Regions from separate parts of the Oerskovia sp. Root918 genome, predicted to be linked through region 2. Evidence: riboswitches for the same ligand, from Rfam matches in the RefSeq annotation. Region 2 holds a riboswitch; the other holds the start of a gene.

Region 1 (7,541 bases), 290 kb from region 2:
GCGCCGGGCGTCCTCGAGGGCAACGCCCCCGACACCGCGGGTCTGTGGAAGATGGCCCCCATGCCGCAGTGGGACGCCGCGAAGCCGGCCACGGGCAACTGGGGCGGTTCCGCCACGGCCGTGACGAGCCAGTCGAAGCACCCCGCGGAGGCCGCGCAGTTCATCACGTGGCTCAACTCGTCGCAGGAGGGCGTCGACCTCCTCGTCGACCAGACCGGGATCTACCCGGCGAACATCCCCGCGTCGGCCGAGGCGCTCTCCGAGCCCCCGACGTTCTTCGCGAACCAGCCCGACTTCTACGAGATCGCGGCCCAGACGGCCAAGACCGCGGGCAGCTTCACGTACGGCCCCAACGTCAACGTCACCTACTCGGCGTACAACGACGAGTTCGGCAAGGCCACCGAGGCGAAGTCGCAGGCCGCGTTCACCGCTGCGGTCGAGGCCATGCAGAAGGTCACGCTCGAGGACCTGAAGAGCTCCGGCTTCAACGTCAAGGAATAGGCCCGACGGCGGTCGCCCGGTTCGTCCGGGCGGCCGCCTCGCCCGTCGCTCGCCCCGAGCGGCGGCACCGGGAGCCCCGACGGGCGCCCGCACCACCCCTTCCGCTCCGTGCTTCAGCAGCCGCCTGCCCCCGTCCGGCGGAGACCTTCCGAGGAGAGATCGTGACCACGACCACGCCAGTGCGGCCCAGCGCGCCCCCCGCGGCGCGACGCCGCCGACCGGGTGCGTCCCGGCGCCAGGCAGCCCCCTGGGGCTTCCTCGCCCCGGCGATCGTGCTGTTCGTCCTCTTCCTCGCGCTGCCCATCGCGTACGCGGTCTACCTGAGCTTCCGGACCGAGAAGGTCAGCGGGCTGGGCCTGGGGTCGGGGGCTCGGACCGAGGTGTGGAACGGGTTCGCGAACTACGCGGCGTCGCTTGCCGACCCGGAGTTCCTCGCGTCCGTGGGGCGCGTCGCGCTCTACGGCGTGATCGTCGTGCCGACCATGCTGGGCCTCGCGCTGCTCTTCGCGCTGCTGCTCGACTCGCGCCGGTCGCGGGCCACCAAGTTCTCGCGGATCTCGATCTTCCTGCCCTACGCGGTGCCCGCCGTGATCTCGTCGCTCCTCTGGGGCTTCCTCTACCTGCCGGGCGTGAGCCCCTTCTACTACGTGTTCGACCGGCTCGGCTGGGACGTCCCGTCCCTGTTCTCGTCGGACCTGGTGATCTTCGCGGTCGCGAACATCGCGGTGTGGGGTGGCGTCGGGTTCAACATGGTCGTGATCTACACGTCGTTGCGCGCGATCCCGTCCGAGCTGTACGAGGCCGCCGAGCTCGACGGCTGCAACCAGATCGGCATGGCGTGGCGGATCAAGATCCCCATCGTCGTCCCGTCGATCATCATGACGTTCGTCTTCTCGATGATCGCGACCCTGCAGGTGTTCGCCGAGCCCACGACCCTCAAGCCGCTCAGCAACACGATCTCCAGCACGTGGACCCCGCTCATGAAGGTGTACCGCGACGCGTTCATCCGCGGTGACCTGTACTCGGCGGCCGCGACCTCGGTCATCATCGCCGTCGCGACGTTCGTCCTCTCGTTCGGGTTCCTGCGCCTCGTGCAGAGCCGTGCCTTCGGTCAGGAGAAGTGACCATGACTACCGACGCTGCTGAGACCGCCCTCGTCGCCGAGACCTTCGACGCGCGCCCCGGGGCGGTCGTCAAGAAGTCCCGCAAGGCTCCGCGGACGGGCCACCGGTCCGCGGGCGAGCGCCCGAGCGGGACCGCGACCGCGATCCTGCTCGTGGGCGCCCTGTACTGCCTGCTGCCCGTGCTGTGGGTCGTCGTGGCCTCGACCAAGTCGGGGAGCGAGCTGTTCTCGACCTTCACGTTCGCGCCGTCCTCGCACTTCCTGGACAACGTGTCCGACCTCAACGCCTACCGCGGCGGTCTGTTCTGGCGGTGGATGGCGAACACGGCCCTCTACGCGGGCATCGGCGGGCTGCTGTCGGTCGTCGTCTCCGCGATGGCGGGCTACGCGCTCGCGAAGTACCGCTTCCGCGGGAAGACGGCGGTCTTCAACATGCTGCTCGCCGGCGTGCTCGTGCCCGGTGTGGTGCTCGCGATCCCGCAGTACCTGCTCCTGGCCCAGGCCGGTCTGACCAACACCTACTGGGCCGTGCTCCTGCCGAGCATCATCAGCCCGTACGGGATCTACCTCGCCCGTATCTACGCGGGGGCGTCGATCCCCGACGAGATCGTCGAGGCCGCCCGGACCGACGGCGCCGGTGAGCTCCGGACGTTCGCGCAGGTCGCGATGCCCATGATGGCGCCCGGCCTGGTCACGGTGTTCCTCTTCCAGTTCGTCGCGATCTGGAACAACTTCATGCTGCCGTACATCATGCTCGGCGACGACAAGCTCTTCCCGCTCACGGTCGGGCTGTCGGGTCTGCTGAACCAGGGGGCGTCGCAGCCCGCGCTGTACACGCTCGTGATCACGGGCGCGCTGCTGTCGATCGTCCCGCTCGTGGCCCTGTTCCTCCTGCTGCAGCGCTACTGGCAGGTCGACCTCGCCGCCGGCGCGGTCAAGGCCTGAGGATGTCCCTAGACTCACGTGTCGTGGAGCAGTCCGGGAACGACGTCGTACCCCAGCCCGTCGACGCCGTGCGCGAGGACGGTCGCGAAGCCGCGCGCGGCACCTCCCCGGGTGCGGGGGCGGGCGCCGGACTCGTGCGCGAGAGGCGGGCGGCGGCGTCGGGCAACGGGGCGAAGCGTCGCCCCACGATCCGCGACGTCGCGGACGTCGCGGGCGTCTCGCGCGGGACCGTGTCCCGCGTGATCAACGGTGGCCACTGGGTCTCTCCCGATGCCCTCGCGGCGGTCAACGAGGCGATTCGGACCACGGGGTACGCCGCGAACCAGCACGCGCGCAGCCTCGTGACGGGGCGGTCGAACTCGATCGCGTTCCTGCTGACCGAGCCGCAGCACCTGCTGTTCGAGGACCCCAACTTCTCGATCCTGCTGCGGGGCGCGGCCGAGGAGCTCGCGAAGCGCGAGATGCCGCTGCTGCTCATGGTCGCGGGGACCCCCGAGGAGCGTCGCCGCATCGGTGGGTACGTCGCGGCGGGGCACGTCGACGGCGTCCTGCTCATCAGCTCGCACCAGGGCAACCCGATGCTGGCCGAGCTGCTCAAGCAGAAGGTCCCGACGGTCGCCTGCGGTGTCCCGCTCGGGTACGAGGGGCGCGTCGGGTACGTCGCGGCCGACGACCGGGCCGGGGCGCGCACCATGACGCAGCACCTGCTCGACTCGGGGCGCACGCGCATCGCGACGATCACAGGTCCGCTCGACACCCCGGGCGGGACGCTGCGCCTCGACGGGTACCGCGACGCGCTGGGCGACCGGTTCGACGAGTCGCTCGTCGCGCACGGCGACTACTCGCGCGAGCGGGGCCGGCTCGCGATGGCCGAGCTGCTCGAGCGGCGCCCTGACCTCGACGCCGTGTTCGTGGCGTCGGACCTCATGGCGGCGGGGGCGCTCGTCGCGCTCCAGGCCACGGGGCGGAGCGTGCCCGGGGACGTGGCCGTGGGCGGGTTCGACGACTCGGGGGTCGCGGCGTCGCTCCACCCGGCGCTGACGACCATGCGGCAGCCTTTCGAGCGCATCAGCGCCGAGATGGTGCGGCTGCTGCTCGAGGTCGTGGAGGGCCAGGAGCCTGCGGCCATCACGCTGCCGACGTCGCTCGTGGTGCGGGACTCGGCCTAGGGAGGTTCGGCCTCGCCCGGCCAGTCGCGGTCGTGCGCGACGGGCACCGAGGCGCTCGGGCACAGGGGTGCGCCGTGGCGCGCCGGGGTGATTTGTCCTTGTGTGTCCCGTCTGGCAGGGTGGGCATCGGTCACGAGTGACCGGCGATACGCCCTCCGCGTGCCGGTCCGGCAACCGCGTTCCCGCGCACGGTGCCTCTGAGGAAGACCCGCCCGACCCGGCATCCGGGCCTTCGGGAAGTGCGAGGTCGAGGTCGCGTTCATCGTGGCCTCGACCCTTGCCCTGAGGCCGCCGCTGCGCCCGGTCGGCTCAGGTCGCCGACTGCCTGCGGTGGGCGTGTTGTCCACAGATCCCTGGCCTTCGCTCCGCGTGCCGTCCGGAGCAGCCATCCTGTCCGTGAGGCGTTCGGACGGTCGGGCGACGACGTTGAACCGGGGGAGGGGAGGGTGTGTTTTCTCTGTAGCCACAACAATTGTGGTGGCTACAGAGAAACCGCACCCTCCCCCCGGGGCCTCGTGGTGAGCGGCGACGCCACGCTGCGGCCGCTCTGCCTCGTGGAGGAGATCAGGACTCAGGGGGAGCAGATGGACTGGAGCAGCCCGGTCTCGGCGGTCGTGCCCGGGCTCGAGGGGCCCGTCCTGCGTGCGCTCTGGAACCGTCAGGGCGAGCTCACGGGTGGGCAGGTGCATCGCGTCGCGCACTCCGGATCGTCGGAAGGGGTTCGTCGCGCCCTCGCGCGGCTTGAACGGCAAGGGATCGTCCAGCGGCGGACCATCGGGTCGACGAACTACTTCCAGGTCAACCGCGACCACCTGTGCTGGCCCGCGATCGAGGCGCTCTTCGACGCGCTGCACCCCTGGTGCGAGCTGCGCCGACGCATCGACGAGCTGCTTCATCAGGTCGTGCGGGACGACGGCCGTCGACGGTCGATCGGCGTCGCTGTCGTCGGCTCGGCCGCTCGCGGCGACGGCACCGCGGCCGACGACCTGGACCTCCTCGTCGTGGTCCCCGACGACCTTCCGACGTGGATCGCCGACGAGCTCACCGACCAGCTGCGCCGCGACGCAGGATCCTGGACCGGCAACGACGTGGACGTCCACCTCCGCACGATCGCGTGGCTCGACGCCGAGCGCGACCGCCCCGGGGCCCTCGAGCGGTGGGCGCACGACGCCGACCAGGTGCTCGGGCCACCCGTGCACGAGCACCTGCCCCTCGTCGTCCTCCCCGACTGACTGCTGGCGGGCAGGCGGAGCCGAACCGCGTCCCCGCGCCCAGGCCCGCCGTGCACCCGCCCAGGCCCGCTCCGCACCCGCCGAGCCGCACTGCACCCGCCGAGCCGCACTGCACCCGCCCGTGCCGCGCAGAGCCGCGCCCGACGGCGGGCGTCGCGCTCCGCCGTCGGGCAACGGACCTCAGCAGGTCAGGTTCTCGCCCGTCGTGGTGCCCAGGAGCTCGGCGTAGCGGCGGAACAGCGCGACCCGGTTCGCGACCTGGCGCGGGTTGCCGCCCTCGCACTCGAGCGGGCCGTTGATCGCGCGGATCGTCTCGCGGAAGCCGTGGTCCCCGACGATCGCCTCGTGGCACGTCATGGTGCCCTCGCCCGGCTGCGTGTTCCAGTACCAGAGCGCGGTCTTCCAGGCGACGGTCGCGTCGGTCTCGACCAGGTACGGGTCGTTCAGCAGGTCGATGCCCAGGGCGTCACCCGCGGCCTTGTAGTTGAAGTTCCACGAGAGCTGGATGGGCCCCTTGCCGTAGTACGCGTCCTGGCCCGCGGGGCACCCGTACGGCTGCGACGGGTCGCAGTAGTGCGAGTACACGGCCGTGTTGAGCTCGCTCACGTGCAGCAGCCCCGTGCTCTCGTGGCTCACGTTCGCGAGGAACGCCGCAGCCTCGCGGGCCGCGACCACCGGCCCGCCCGACGTCGCGAACTCCGGGTACGCCGCGGTCGCCGCGACCAGGCCCTCGTACGTGTAGAACGGGTTGCGGTCCGGGAACATCTCCTCGAACTGCGCCTCCGTCACCACGAAGCACGTCGTGATGCCGCTCGTCGAACCTGTCTCAGCCATGAGCCACCCTCTCGTCACTGATCCCGGCCAGCCGCGGGGTCGCGGCTCGACGACGAGCCGCGACGGCCGGACGGCGTCTCCGCGGTCACCCTAGGGGACGGGTGCGGGCTCCTCGGCATCGGTGTGCAGGGTGCTCCGGGGGAGGTCATCACCGGGCGTCGCGCCGATCGTGCCGGCTGTGGCCACCGGCTCCACGCGCCCCTCGACCGAGGTGCTCCCGGCCGGATCGGCAGCCGGCACCCCGCCCGGCTCGCCACCCGTCGCGCGGTAGACGAGGGCCGCGACGAGCCCTGCCGACCAGCCGAGGACGAGGGGCCAGAAGATGCTCGCCTGGACCGAGGACAACGCCAGGTTGAGCGTCGTCGAACGCAGCTCGCCCACCGCGAAGGCCGTGACCGAACGCGACGCCGCAGCCACCGACGACGCCGAGATCGTGACGAACCAGACCGCGAGCACCAGGCTCCAGCGGCTCGCGCGCGGCGGCAGCCGCCGGGTCGCGAGCCACGTGCCCCCCGCGACGACGAGCCCCACGAGCACCGCCAGACCGACCTCGAGCGGCTCGACCACGGTCCGGCCGGCCGTGAAACGCCAGGCCATCGCCCCCGAGGTCACCTCAGCCAGCAGGTCGACCGGGCCGCGCGCGCTGCGGTGCCACACGAGCCACGACCCTGCGGCGCCGACGCTCGCCCAGACGAGCGCCCCCACGCCGCCCGCGACGAGCACCGTCGGGTAGGCGCGGGCCCGCAACGGCTTGCGCGCGCGACGCGTGGCCGGGAGCGAGGCCGGGTCGCGGCGGCTCGTGAGGCCCAGGGTGCCGACCGCGACGAGCCCGACGAGCCACCCGGCGGCCAGCCCCCACGAGCCGCCGTCGAACGACGCCGTGAGCAGGAGGAACGCCGGGTTCTCGGGGGAGGGGAACGTGACGTCGGCGACGACGTCGGCGACCGCGCCCGCGGCACCGCCCACGACGACCGCGAACCAGGAACCGAGGAACACCGCCGGTGTTCCCGTGCGAGGGGGGAGGCGTCGCGTCGCGAGATAGGTCAGCGCGACGACCACCGCCCCCGCGAGCAGGGCCGCGAGGATCGTCTGCCCCGTGACGGTCACGTCCACCCGGTCGCTCAGCACCGCGCTCCCGACCCACAGGACCGACGTGAGGAGCCCGGCGACGAGGACGGCAGGTTCTCGGCGAGACGTCATCGGCATCCCGCGAGGGTAGCGGACGCAGATGAGGCGCCCGCCCGGACTCCGGGAACGGTGCGGAGGCCCGTGCGCGGGCGCGCGCGGCCGGGTGCGCGGCTGCTCGTGCGGTTGCCGGTCGGGCCGCCCGCCCGGATCGTGGGAGGCATGCATCCTGAGCGCGGCACCTCCCGCTTCCCCGTCGACGTCCTCGTGCGGTCCCTGGCGATCGGCACCGCTGCGGGGAGCCGTGCCTCGCTGGGAGTTGCGCCGCCCCTGCTCACCTCGTCGGCCACGGGCCGGGGGGCCACCGTGGCCAAGGTGGTCGCGGGGCTCGGGATCGTCGGTGAGCTCCTGGGCGACAAGCTGCCGGGAGCGGGGTCGCGCCTCGAACCGCCCGGCCCCGCGACCCGCATGGCGTCCGGCGCGATCGGGGCCCTCGTGCTCGCCCGCCGGGCCGAGGTCGGCGTGCTCCTGCCCGTGCTGCTCGGCGCGGCGGGTGGCGCGGCCGCGACCTGGGGCGGGGCGGCGTGGCGGGCCGCGTGGGTCGGGAAGGGC
Region 2 (7,541 bases):
GGTCGCGTGCACGTCGTAGACCTGGCCGCTCGTGAGGCGGACCGAGGCGCCCTCGGCGCTCATGAGCGAGCGGATGTCCTGGACGTGCTGGGGGAAGCGGTCGACGTCGGACGTGGGGCCGCTGCTGCGGAGCAGGGCCGTGACGACGGGGTCGCTGCCGGGCGCCCGGCCGATCCCCAGGTCGACGCGTCCCGGGGCCAGGGCCTCGAGGACCGCGAACTGCTCGGCCACGACGAGCGGCGCGTGGTTGGGGAGCATGACGCCGCCCGAGCCGACGCGGATCCGTTCGGTCACCGCGGCGGCCGCGGAGATCATGACGGGCGGGGCGGACGCGGCGACCGCTGGCATGTTGTGGTGCTCGGCGAACCAGTAGCGCGTGAAGCCGAGGCGGTCGGCGAGGCGCACGAGGTCCAGGGACGCGGCGATGGCCTGGGAGCTGGACTGTCCCGAACGGACGGGGACGAGGTCGAGGACGGAGAGGCGCGGCGAGGTAGTCATCGCCAGGTCCAACCCCGGGAGGCGGTCGGGGTATTCCTGCCTGCTGCCGCCGGGTGCGGAGTACTCGTCGCCGTCCGGCCGGTCTCACGACGAGTACTCCGCACGCAGCGGTGGACCGCAGGGCTCAGCGCGCGGCGAGCGCCTGCTCGACGTCCTCGATCAGGTCGAGCGGGTCCTCGAGGCCGATCGACAGGCGCACGGTCGTCTCCGCGATCCCGACGGCGGCACGACCGTCCGCGCCCAGCTTGCGGTGCGTCGTGGTCGCGGGGTGCGTGATGAGGGACTTGGCGTCGCCCAGGTTGTTGGAGATGTCCACGATCTGCAGGGCGTCGAGGAACTGGAACGTGCGCTTCTTGAGGAGCTCGGCGTCCGTGCCCGGGTCGTCGGCGCCGGGCACGTCGAGGTTGAACGTCACGACCGTCCCGCCGCCGCTCTGCTGGGCCTTGGCGAGCTCGACCTGGGGGTGCGAGGCGAGGAACGGGTAGCGCACGGCCGTGATGCCGGGCAGCTCCTCGAGCGCGGTCGCGACCTGGAGCGCTGCGGCGTTCTGGGCCTTGACGCGCACCGACAGGGTCTCGAGGCCCTTGACCAGGACCCACGCGTTGAACGCGCTGAGCGAGGGTCCGGTGTTGCGGATGAAGGTCTGGACCGGGCCCTTGACGTACTCCTCGGAGCCCAGGATCGCGCCGCCGAGCACGCGCCCCTGCCCGTCGATGTGCTTGGTCGCCGAGTACACGACGACGTCCGCACCGAGCTCGAGCGGCTTCTGCAGCACGGGGGTCGCGAACACGTTGTCGAGCACGACGACGGCGCCCGCCGCGTGCGCGAGGTCGCTCACGCGGCGCACGTCGATCACGTCCTGCATGGGGTTGGACGGGGTCTCGAAGAAGACGACGTCCGCAGGGGTCGACAGCGCTTCCTCCCACTGCGACAGCACGTGACCGTCGACGTAGTCGGTGCGCACGCCCCACTTGGCGAAGATCTCGTCGAAGATCACGAGCGACGAGCCGAACAGGGCGCGGGCCGCGACGATGCGCGACCCGGAACCGACCAGGGCCGCGAGCGACGTGAAGACCGCGGACATGCCCGACGCCGTGGCGTAGCAGGCCTCGGCGCCCTCGATGAGTCGCAGCCGCTCCTCGAACGTGTGCACGGTCGGGTTGCCGTAGCGCGAGTAGATGAAGCGGTCGACCTCGCCCGCGAAGGCGGCCTCGGCCTCGGCGGCGCTCCCGTAGACGTAGCCCTGCGTGAGGAAGAGCGCCTCGCTCGTCTCCTCGAAGTTCGAGCGGGCGTGGCCGCCGCGCACCGCGAGGGTGTCGGGCCGCACCGAGCGGGGCAGCGGGCCGCGGCCCGAGCCGCCCGGGACCCCGGCAGGGATGCGCAGGACGCCGTCCCCGGTCGCGGCGCTCACGACTGCTTCCAGGGGAGGCCTGCTGCGCGCCAGCCGTCGGAACCACGGTGACCGGCGCCGTCGAGCGCTCCCTCGAAGCCTTCGAGGACGTTGTACGCGGGGCCCAGGCCGGCGGCGGTCGCGGCCTTGGCCGCGCCGATCGAACGGGCTCCCGAGCGGCACAGGAACACGACGGGGGTCTCGGGCGTCACGCCGGCCGCGGCGAGGTCCGTGACGAACGACGGGTTGGGCCGGCCCTCGACCGTGACCCACTGGGTCAGGACCGGCTCGCGGCCCGTCGAGGACAGGTCGGGGACGCCGACGAAGCGCCACTCGGCGTCGGTGCGGACGTCCACGAGGACGGCGCCCGGGGCGCTCTGGAGCAGGTCCCATGCCTGCTGGGGCGTGATGTCGCCGGCGTAGCCGTCGGCGGGCCGGGCGTCGGGGACCGGTGCAGCGGTCGCGCGGTCGGGGGCACTCATGGTGATCCTCCATCGGTCGTGGCGGTAGCACCCTCGCCCGTCACCGGGGGGTTGCTGCGGCGTCATCGTGCCAAGTCACTCAGCCGCTCTGGATGGTTGCGTCGGATCGTACGTCACCGTGCCCACGGAGTGAAACGGGTGTCTCGCAGGGTGGGCAGGGGATAGGTTGCTGCGCATGGAGCACCCCGCGCGTCGCCACGAGGTAGAGGATTCCCGTCGAGACAGCGGGCTCGGGGCCTCTACCTCGACGCAAGCCCTCTACCTCACGGCAGGCAGTCGTGAGCAGAGCCCGCCCGAGGAGGTCCTGGCCGGCGGCAACTCGACGGCCGTCGTGCGACGCGGCGACACCGTGCGACGCACCGCCGGGCCCTGGACGCCGACCGTCCACGCGCTCCTGCGCCACTTGCGCGCGCACGGCATCACCGAGGTGCCCGAGCCGCTGGGGACCGACGAGCAGGGGCGCGAGGTCCTGTCCTATCTCCCGGGCGACGTCGCGAACTATCCCCTTCCCCTGTGGGTCTGGGACGAGTCAGTGCTCCGTGACGCGGGCGTGCTGCTGCGGCGCGTGCACGACGCGAGCGTCGGTTTCCTCGCCGCGGGCGACGCGCCCGCGCCACCCATCTGGCAGAGCGCACCACACGAGCCCGCCGAGGTCGTGTGCCACAACGACTTCGCCCCGTACAACCTGGTCTTTCGCGACGGGGTCGTCGTCGGGCTCATCGACTTCGATACCGCGAGCCCCGGCCCCCGGATCTGGGACCTGGCTTACCTCGGCTACCGGCTCGTGCCCCTCGTGGCGGACGCCGGGGACGGGGAGGGAGCCGACGTCGTCGGGCGGCTGGACCCGTTGGCGCGGCTCGACGCCCTGGTCGCCGCGTACGGGATGCGGTACTCGCGTCGCGAGGTCCTGACCGTCGTGGTCGCGCGGCTCGACGAGCTCGCGGCCTTCACCGACGAGAGGGCGTCAGCGACCGGGCGGGACGACTTCCGGGAGCACGCGGCCATGTACCGGGCCGACGCGCGACACATTCAGGCGCTCGCGGACGCGTCGCCTCGCTGAGCGGGCGCGCCCGCCTGACAGGCCCCTCTGCCCACCATCCGAGACGCCGTGCCCACCGGTTGACACGCTCTGCGGGCCTCGCCCATCCTTGACACCAGGTCATGAGTGCCAGCGCAAAACCCCGGTTTGCTGGCCGGCAACCCTCCTCCGCGGCGGGGTGCCCCGGGTGACGACCAGGTCCCTCTCTACAAGGAGGGGGGCAAGCGCGGAGGGGCCGCAGGGCGAACTCCGACGACCACCGGAGGACGTGCCATGAGCGCACACGCAGTCATCGAAGCCCCTACCTCGTGTGCCGTGCTGCCCGTCGTGGGCAGCGACACCCTGGTCCCCCTCGTCGACGGGCGCAGCCTCCCGTACGCCAACCTCGACGTCGCGGCGTCGGCCCCCGCGCTGCAGGTCGTGGCCGATCGCGTCAACGAGGTCCTGCCGCTCTACGCGAGCGTGCACCGCGGCGCGGGCTACCTGTCCCAGGTGTCGACCGCGCTCTACGAGGCCGCGCGCCAGACGATCGGCGCGTTCGTCGGAGCCCGCGAGGACGACGTCACGATCGTCACGCGCAACACCACGGACTCGCTCAACCTGCTCGCGGGCTGCGTCCCGGCCCAGGCCGACGGTTCGCCGGGCCGTGTGCTCGTGCTGGACGTCGAGCACCACGCGAACCTCCTGCCGTGGCAGCGCACGGGCGGGGCCACGGTCCTGGTCGGCGGTGCGACGGTCGCCGAGACCCTGTCCGGGCTGCGCGCAGAGCTGTCGCGCTTCCCGTACGCGCTCGTCGCGATCACGGGGGCCTCGAACGTCACGGGCGAGTCGCTGCCGCTCGCCGAGGTCGTCGCCGCGGCGCACGACGCCGGAGCGCGGGTCCTGCTCGACGGCGCCCAGCTCGTCCCGCACCGCGGCGTCTCGCTCACCGCGAGCGACGTGGACTACGTCGCGTTCTCGGGCCACAAGACCTACGCGCCGTTCGGTGCGGGCGCGCTCGTGGGGCGCCGTGACTGGCTCGACGCCGGCACGCCCTACCTCGCCGGGGGCGGCGCGGTGCGCAACGTGACGCTCGAGGGCACCACGTGGCAGAGCGCCCCGGCGCGGCACGAGGCCGGGTCGCCCAACGTGATCGGCGCGGTCGCGCTCGCCTCGGCGTGCGACGCGCTCGCGGCGCTCGAGCCGGGCGTGCTGGTCGCGCACGAGACCGAGCTGCGTGCCCGTCTCGTCGACGGGCTCGAGCAGATCGACGGCGTGCGCGTCGTCCGCGCCTGGGCCGACGCCGTGGACCCCGTGGGCGTCGTGACCTTCTCGGTCGACGGCCACGACGCGGGCCTCGTCGCGTCCTACCTGTCGGCCGAGCACGGCATCGGCGTGCGTGACGGCCGGTTCTGCGCGCACCCGCTCCTGGCCCGCCTGGGCTTCCCGGCCGGTGCCATCCGGGCGTCGATCGGCGTGGGCACCACGGGCGAGGAGATCGAGCGCCTGATCGCGGCGCTGCGCGCCTACGTCGGCGAGGGGGCCAAGGCCCGGTACGAGGTCGTCGACGGCTGCTGGGTCGTGAGCGACGACCCTCGTCCGCTGCTCCAGGTCGCAGGGCTCTCCGGGCTGTTCGCGACCGCCGCGGTCGGCAACATCACGGCCGCCGTGGGGTGCGGTCCGGCCCCGGCCTGACGAGCCCTCTGACCTGCGGAGACGCTCCTCGGAACACAACGTTCACCCGTGCGTCACCTCGCCGTCCACGAACGACCGCTCCGTGGTCTTGGCGGCGACGCCCGCGTGTGTTCTGATATGCGCTGTGCAGCACGATGTCGTCCTGGAAGGCCAGGGGTTCCGCCTCGAACCCCTGGCTGTCGCGCACGCCGGTGCGCTGGCTCAGATCGTCGATCCGACGATGTGGGCGGGTATGAGTACGACCCTCCCTGCGGGGGAGGTCGGGATGGTGAACTTCATCGAGGACACTCGGGCTACCCGGGCGCTGACGGCCTTCGCCGTCGTCGACGCGGGCTCGGGTCTCGTGGTGGGGAGCACCGCTTTCCGTGACCTGTCGCTCGACGACAGGCGCGTGGAGATCGGGCGGACCTTCTACGCCCGTTCCACGTGGGGGAGCCTCGTGAACCCGGTCTCGAAATGGTTGCTGCTCCGACATGCGTTCGAGTCGTGGGACGTGCACCGCGTGGGCTTCCGGGTGGACGCGCGCAACGCGCGCTCGCTCGCCGCGATGCGTCGCCTCGGCGCGTACGAGGAGGGCGTCATGCGAGGTCATCGCACGGCCCCCGACGGCACGCGTGCCGACTCGGTGTGCTTCTCGATCCTCGCGCACGAGTGGGCGGGCGTCGAGCTCGGCCTGCTCGCGCGGATCACGAGCCCGCGGATCGTCCCGGTGCTCGGCCCCGTCGAGATGTCCGCCGCCGGCGAGCCCGTGACCACGCCGCTCCTGTCGGTCGTCCCGCCGGTCGCGGACCACGTCGCCGAGGCGGCCGGTCAGGCCGTCGGCTCGGTCACGGCCCTGCCGCCCGCCGTCGCCCTCTGAGAACTTCTCCCGTCCACAGCGACGCCCCGGGACCCGTACGGGTCCCGGGGCGTCCTTCGTCTGCGGTCAGTCCTTCGTGAAGGCGTCCTTGACGTCGTCACCGGCCTGCTTGACGTTGGCCTTCGCCTGGTCGGCGTGGCCCTCGGCCTCGAGCTTCTCGTTGCCGGTCGCCTTGCCAGCGCCTTCCTTGACCTTGCCCTTGGCCTCTTCGGCACCGTGCTTGATCTTGTCTCCCAGTCCCATGGGGTTCCTCCCTCGGTGGTGGTTGGTTCGCATCGACCGTAGGCAGGCCCCCGGGCGACTCGCATCTCGGGGGACGGGCGGTTCACAAGATCCTCACGTCCTGTCCGGCAGGATGACCGCATGGAGAACGTCACGGTCCTGGAAGGGTTCGGGCTGCGCCTCGAGCCGCTCGGCGAGCAGCACGCGCCCGAGCTGGGGGCGTTCGTCGACGACGCCCTGTGGGCAGGGATGTCGTCGCCCACGCCGCGCGGGACGCCCGCCATGTCCGCCTACGTGCGCGACGCGGTGGCGGCGCCGGGGCGACTGGCGTGGGCCGTCGTCGGGCCGCGTGTCCCCGGCGAGGGGCCCGACGACGCCACGTCCGTCCGCGGCAGCACCTCGCTCTACGAGTGGTCGCCCTCGCAGGGCCGCGTCGAGCTCGGCTCGACCTTCTACGACCGTCCCTGGTGGGGCGGCGTGACCAACCCGGCGTGCAAGTACCTGCTGCTGCGGCACGCGTTCGAGGTGCTCGACGTCGAACGCGTCGCTCTGCGGGCCGACGCGCGCAACTCCCGCTCGATCGCGGCGATCCAGCGCCTCGGGGCCGTACCCGAGGGGGTGCTGCGCAGCCACCGTGTCGCGCCCGACGGGTCGCGCGGCGACACGGCCTACTTCTCGGTCCTCGCCGACGAGTGGCCGGCCGTCCGGGACGGCCTGCTCGACCGGCTCGCGCGCCTGGAGGGCCTCGACCGGGTCGTCTGACGGCGCCACCGGGGCGTCCCTGTGGCCTCGGGCGACGAACCTGCCTAGGTTGGAAGGATGCCTCCGCGAGCCTGCGGTGGGCGCACCGACCGCTGGAGGGCTGTTGACGACCGAGGACGCACGACCGGCAGGACCCGCGGTCGACCCGGACGACAGAGCCTTCTTCGGGCACCCGCGAGGTCTGTCGACCCTGTTCGGCCTCGAGGTCTGGGAGCGGTTCTCGTTCCTCGGGATGCAGGCCATCCTCGTGCTGTTCTTCACCGCGACCGTCGCGGACGACGGGCTCGGGATGGAGGCCGGGCAGGCCGCCTCGATCGCGGCCGGCTACGGGACCATGGTCTACCTGGTCTCGGTCGGGGGCGGGTGGATCGCGGACCGGGTCCTGGGCTCGTACCGCGCGGTCCTGTGGGGCGGGATCCTCATCGCGTGCGGGCACTACACCATGGCGATCCCCGCCGAGCTCTCGACGTGGCTCGGCCTGGTCCTCATCAGCCTGGGCACGGGACTTCTCAAGCCCAACGTGTCGACCCTCGTGGGCAAGCTCTACTCGACCACGGACGAGCGCCGGGACGCGGGGTTCGCGCTCTACTACATGGGCATCAACGTCGGGGCGTT

The links. Region 2 has a riboswitch for S-adenosylmethionine ahead of ASE27_RS15685 (rhodanese-like domain-containing protein). Riboswitches for the same ligand answer to the same signal wherever they lie in the genome.
Region 1: another riboswitch for S-adenosylmethionine. It lies ahead of ASE27_RS16895 (nucleotidyltransferase domain-containing protein); the one in region 2 lies ahead of ASE27_RS15685 (rhodanese-like domain-containing protein).

The regions. Positions count from the first base shown of each region.
Region 1 covers NZ_LMJG01000015.1:380,072-387,612, reverse strand. Annotated here, with positions in the region: gene ASE27_RS16915 (ABC transporter substrate-binding protein) at 1-501, shown strand, start outside; gene ASE27_RS16910 (carbohydrate ABC transporter permease) at 663-1,625, shown strand; gene ASE27_RS16905 (carbohydrate ABC transporter permease) at 1,628-2,569, shown strand; gene ASE27_RS16900 (LacI family DNA-binding transcriptional regulator) at 2,704-3,738, shown strand; SAM riboswitch class IV at 3,867-3,986, shown strand; gene ASE27_RS16895 (nucleotidyltransferase domain-containing protein) at 4,323-4,970, shown strand; gene ASE27_RS16890 (chitinase) at 5,151-5,804, opposite strand; gene ASE27_RS16885 (hypothetical protein) at 5,895-7,010, opposite strand; gene ASE27_RS16880 (hypothetical protein) at 7,152-7,541, shown strand, end outside.
Region 2 covers NZ_LMJG01000015.1:93,482-101,022, reverse strand. Annotated here, with positions in the region: gene ASE27_RS15695 (LLM class flavin-dependent oxidoreductase) at 1-498, opposite strand, end outside; gene ASE27_RS15690 (O-succinylhomoserine sulfhydrylase) at 623-1,882, opposite strand; gene ASE27_RS15685 (rhodanese-like domain-containing protein) at 1,906-2,370, opposite strand; SAM riboswitch class I at 2,377-2,469, opposite strand; gene ASE27_RS15680 (phosphotransferase enzyme family protein) at 2,720-3,430, shown strand; SAM riboswitch class IV at 3,528-3,642, shown strand; gene ASE27_RS15675 (aminotransferase class V-fold PLP-dependent enzyme) at 3,683-5,083, shown strand; gene ASE27_RS15670 (GNAT family N-acetyltransferase) at 5,166-5,942, shown strand; gene ASE27_RS15665 (CsbD family protein) at 6,009-6,185, opposite strand; gene ASE27_RS15660 (GNAT family N-acetyltransferase) at 6,306-6,926, shown strand; gene ASE27_RS15655 (peptide MFS transporter) at 7,030-7,541, shown strand, end outside.